Regions from separate parts of the Streptomyces sp. NPDC034084 genome, predicted to be linked through region 2. Evidence: predicted binding sites of a transcription regulator. Region 2 holds the regulator's gene; the other holds the start of a gene.

Region 1 (2,395 bases), on a different contig from region 2:
ACGGACTTGAAGGTGCCGCGGATCTTGTTGACGACCAGGGTCGACAGGGCCTCGCCCTCGACGTCCTCGGCGATGATCAGCAGCGGCTTGCCCGACTGCATGACCTTCTCCAGGAGCGGAAGGAGGTCCTTCACGGAGGAGATCTTGGAGTTGACGATCAGGAGGTAGGGGTCGTCGAGCGACGCCTCCATGCGCTCCATGTCGGTGGCGAAGTACGCCGAGATGTAGCCCTTGTCGAAGCGCATACCCTCGGTGAGCTCCAGCTCCAGACCGAAGGTCTGGGACTCCTCGACGGTGATGACGCCTTCCTTGCCGACCTTGTCCATCGCCTCGGCGATGAGCTCGCCGATCTGGGTGTCGGCGGCGGAGATGGAGGCCGTGGAAGCGATCTGCTCCTTGGTCTCGACATCCTTCGCCTGCTCGAGGAGGGCGCCGGAGACGGCCTCGACGGCCTTCTCGATGCCGCGCTTGAGGGCCATGGGGTTGGCGCCGGCGGCGACGTTGCGGAGGCCCTCGCGGACGAGCGCCTGGGCGAGGACGGTGGCGGTGGTCGTACCGTCGCCGGCGACGTCGTCCGTCTTCTTGGCGACTTCCTTGACCAGCTCGGCGCCGATCTTCTCGTACGGGTCCTCGAGCTCGATCTCCTTGGCGATGGAGACACCATCGTTGGTGATCGTGGGGGCGCCCCACTTCTTCTCGAGGACGACGTTGCGGCCCTTGGGGCCAAGGGTGACCTTGACGGCGTCAGCGAGCTGGTTCATGCCGCGCTCGAGACCGCGCCGGGCCTCCTCGTCGAACGCGATGATCTTGGCCATGTGAAGTGGTCCTCCCGGACATGGGGTGGATAACGCTCCAGGACCGCGCCGACGCCCGCGACGGACGGCCTCCGCGACTCCGTGTGGTTCCTTGCCCCACCCGGACGGCGACCTCGTCTGCCCGATCCTCGTAGCACTCTCACCTTCCGAGTGCTAACGCCAATGATTAGCACTCGGCATAGGAGAGTGCAAGCGACTCTCGATGATCGGGACGTCGGACGAGGGGTGCGGGGGAACGCACGAGGGGCCCGCATCCCTCAGGGATGCGGGCCCCTCGACGGCGTTGCGTCGGTGGCCGATCGCGCCGCGCTCAGACGGCGAGCTTGACCATGTCCGCCTGCGGACCCTTCTGGCCCTGCGAGATCTCGAACTCGACTCGCTGTCCCTCTTCGAGGCTGCGGTAACCATCCATCTGGATCGCGCTGTAGTGGACGAAAACATCCGCACCACCGTCGACCGCGATGAAGCCGTAGCCCTTCTCCGCGTTGAACCACTTGACGGTGCCCTGAGCCATGCCTAACTCCCCTATTACTGGCCCTTGCGCGGGACCGCACTTCGCGGACCCGGGTCAGACCCTGCGCCGGAACGCGTCGACCGCCGCTGAATGTATCTGCCCAACTGCCCTCTGCAACAGGTCATTCGACCGAGAATTCTGGGCGTCCCGGAAAGGGGAATTGGGGATGATCCCCTGGATGACGGGGCAAGTCGGGCCCGGCAAAGCGCGCAGAACGTACACAACGCGCAGGCACTTTGGCTGCTTCTTGTCGCGCGGGGACGCATTCTCATATGCGCCCGGCATGAGCAGCGGAGGGGACTTCCCCAACTCTACCGCGCTCAACCATGCAGAATTGCCCCCTCCGCTTATCGCGCGGAAGGGGCAATTCGTACTGACTGGTAAGGCTGTACGGCTCAGCCGCCGGCGACGGCCGGGATGATCGAGACGCCCGCGCCGGCCGGGGTGGCCGTCTCCAGGCCCTGCTCGAAGCGCACGTCGTCGTCGTTGACGTAGACGTTGACGAAGCGGCGGAGCCTGCCCTGGTCGTCCAGGACCCGGGCGGCGATGCCCGTGTGGTTCTTCTCCAGGTCCGCGATGACCTCGGCGAGGGTCGCGCCCTCGGCCTGGACCTCGGACCGGCCGCCCGTGTAGGTGCGGAGGATGGTGGGGATGCGGACGTTCACGGCCATGTCTTCGTAACCTTTCAGAGCGCCAGGCCGGCGTCGCGGAACGCGTCCAGGCTCGGGCGGATGGTGACGGTCGCCTGAGAGGTGTCGGCCACCGCGTCCAGGGTCTTGAGTCCGTCGCCGGTGTTGAGGACGACGGTGGTGAGCTCCGGGTCGATGACACCGGCCTCGACGAGCTTCCTCGTCACGCCGACGGTCACGCCGCCCGCCGTCTCGGCGAAGATGCCCTCGGTCTGCGCGAGGAGCTTGATGGCGTCCACGACCTGCTCGTCGTTCACGTCCTCCACGGCGCCACCGGTCCGGCGGGCGATGTCGAGGACGTACGGGCCGTCGGCCGGGTTGCCGATGGCGAGCGACTTGGCGATCGTGTTCGGCTTCTGGGGCCGTACGACGTCGTG
Region 2 (2,395 bases):
CGCCGCCCAGGAGGTCGTCCGAGCCCACCGCGCCGAAGACCTCCGCGCCCGCGAAGACCGCCGTGCCGAGGACGTGGTCGAAGTGGGGGTGGCTGAGTGCGATGTGTGTCACCTTCCGGCCGCCCGTGAGCTCCGCCACCTGCGCCCGCAGCGCGGCGCCCTCCGCGAGCGAGGACCCCGTGTCGTACAGCAGCACCGCCCGTGTGCCCAGGACCAGGCCCACCGTGGCGTCCCACCGGGGCAGCCGTCGCCGGCCCACTCCGTCCGCGAGCCGCTCCCACCCGTACGCTTCCCAATCGATGTCCATGGGGCGACGCTAACCGGTGGGGACGCCGCCTCCTTGCCAGGAGCGACGCCCGCCGCCGTACACTGGCCGGGGATCGCTGGCACTCGGACTGGGCGAGTGCCAAAAGCGGAGCAACCGGAACGTCGACGACAGCTGGAGGTGCGCACGATGCTCAGCGAACGCAGACTCGAGGTTCTGCGCGCCATCGTCCAGGACTACGTCGGTACGGAGGAGCCCGTCGGCTCCAAGGCGCTCACGGAGCGCCACAAGCTCGGCGTGTCGCCCGCCACCGTGCGCAACGACATGGCCGTGCTCGAGGAGGAGGGGTACATCGCCCAGCCTCATACGAGCGCCGGGCGCATCCCCACCGACAAGGGCTACCGGCTCTTCGTCGACCGGCTCGCCGGCGTCAAGCCGCTGTCGACGCCGGAGCGCCGCGCGATCCACAACTTCCTCGACGGAGCCGTCGACCTCGACGACGTCGTCGGGCGTACGGTACGGCTGCTGGCCCAGCTGACCCGCCAGGTCGCCGTCGTGCAGTACCCCTCGCTGACCCGCTCGACCGTCCGGCACGTGGAGCTGCTCTCGCTGGCCCCCGCCCGCCTGATGCTCGTCCTCATCACGGACACCGGCCGGGTGGAGCAGCGCGTCGTCGACTGCCCCGCGCCCTTCGGCGAGACCTCGCTCGCCGACCTCCGGGCCCGGCTCAACAGCCGGGTCGTCGGCCGCCGGTTCGCCGACGTGCCGCAGCTGGTGCAGGACCTTCCCGAGTCCTTCGAGGAGGCCGAGGACCGCGCCACGGTCTCGACCGTGCTCGCGACCCTCCTCGAAACGCTCGTCGAGGAGCACGAGGAGCGGCTGATGATCGGCGGCACCGCCAATCTCGCCCGCTTCGGACAAGACTTCCCCCTGATGATCAGGCCCGTCCTGGAGGCTCTGGAGGAGCAGGTCGTGCTCCTCAAGCTGCTCGGCGAGGCCAAGGAATCGGGCATGACCGTACGAATCGGGCATGAGAACGCCCACGAGGGGCTGAGCTCCACGTCCGTCGTCTCGGTCGGCTACGGTTCGGGCGGCGAGGCAGTCGCCAAACTCGGCGTGGTCGGACCGACCCGCATGGACTACCCCGGAACGATGGGAGCGGTACGCGCAGTGGCACGTTACGTCGGACAGATCCTGGCGGAGTCGTAAGTGGCCACGGACTACTACGCCGTACTCGGCGTGCGCCGCGACGCTTCCCAGGACGAGATCAAGAAGGCGTTCCGGAGGCTCGCGCGCGAGCTGCACCCGGACGTCAATCCCGATCCGAAGACGCAGGAACGCTTCAAGGAGATCAACGCCGCCTACGAGGTCCTGTCGGACCCGCAGAAGAAGCAGGTCTACGACCTCGGCGGCGACCCGCTGTCGGCCTCCGGCGGCGGTGGCGCGGGCGGCGGCTTCGGAGCCGGTGGCTTCGGCAACTTCTCCGACATCATGGACGCCTTCTTCGGCACGGCCTCGCAGCGCGGCCCGCGCTCGCGCACCCGCCGGGGCCAGGACGCCATGATCCGCCTGGAGATCGACCTCAACGAGGCGGCCTTCGGCACGACCAAGGACATCCAGGTCGACACGGCGGTCGTCTGTACGACCTGCTCGGGCGAGGGCGCCGCACCCGGCACCTCCGCGCAGACCTGTGACATGTGCCGCGGCCGCGGCGAGGTCTCGCAGGTCACCCGGTCCTTCCTGGGCCAGGTCATGACCTCCCGCCCCTGCCCGCAGTGCCAGGGCTTCGGCACCGTCGTCCCGACCCCGTGCCCCGAGTGCGCGGGCGACGGCCGGGTCCGCTCCCGCCGCACGCTCACGGTCAAGATCCCGGCCGGTGTCGACAACGGCACCCGGATCCAGCTCGCGGGCGAGGGCGAGGTCGGCCCCGGCGGCGGCCCCGCCGGCGACCTGTACGTCGAGATCCACGAGACCCCGCACGAGACCTTCCAGCGGCGCGGCGACGACCTGCACTGCACGGTCACCATCCCGATGACGGCGGGCGCGCTCGGCACCAAGGTGCCGCTGCAGACCCTCGACGGCGTCGAGGAGATCGACATCCGGCCGGGCACGCAGTCCGGCCAGTCGATC

The links. Region 2 encodes HrcA, which represses chaperone genes, less so after heat shock. Its sites were predicted from a motif close to TTNGCACTCNGNNNNNCNGAGTGCNAA; they were not measured.
Region 1: the regulator HrcA is predicted to act here: its motif matches at 982-1,008, upstream of groL (chaperonin GroEL).

What each region holds. Positions count from the first base shown of each region.
Region 1 is NZ_JBVISK010000006.1:118,323-120,717, reverse strand. Features, by position in the region: gene groL (chaperonin GroEL) at 1-815, opposite strand, end outside; gene ACZ51I_RS22245 (cold-shock protein) at 1,126-1,329, opposite strand; gene ACZ51I_RS22240 (MoaD/ThiS family protein) at 1,725-2,000, opposite strand; gene thrC (threonine synthase) at 2,015-2,395, opposite strand, start outside.
Region 2 is NZ_JBVISK010000001.1:772,830-775,224, reverse strand. Features, by position in the region: gene ACZ51I_RS03620 (MBL fold metallo-hydrolase) at 1-307, opposite strand, end outside; gene hrcA (heat-inducible transcriptional repressor HrcA) at 455-1,474, shown strand; gene dnaJ (molecular chaperone DnaJ) at 1,475-2,395, shown strand, end outside.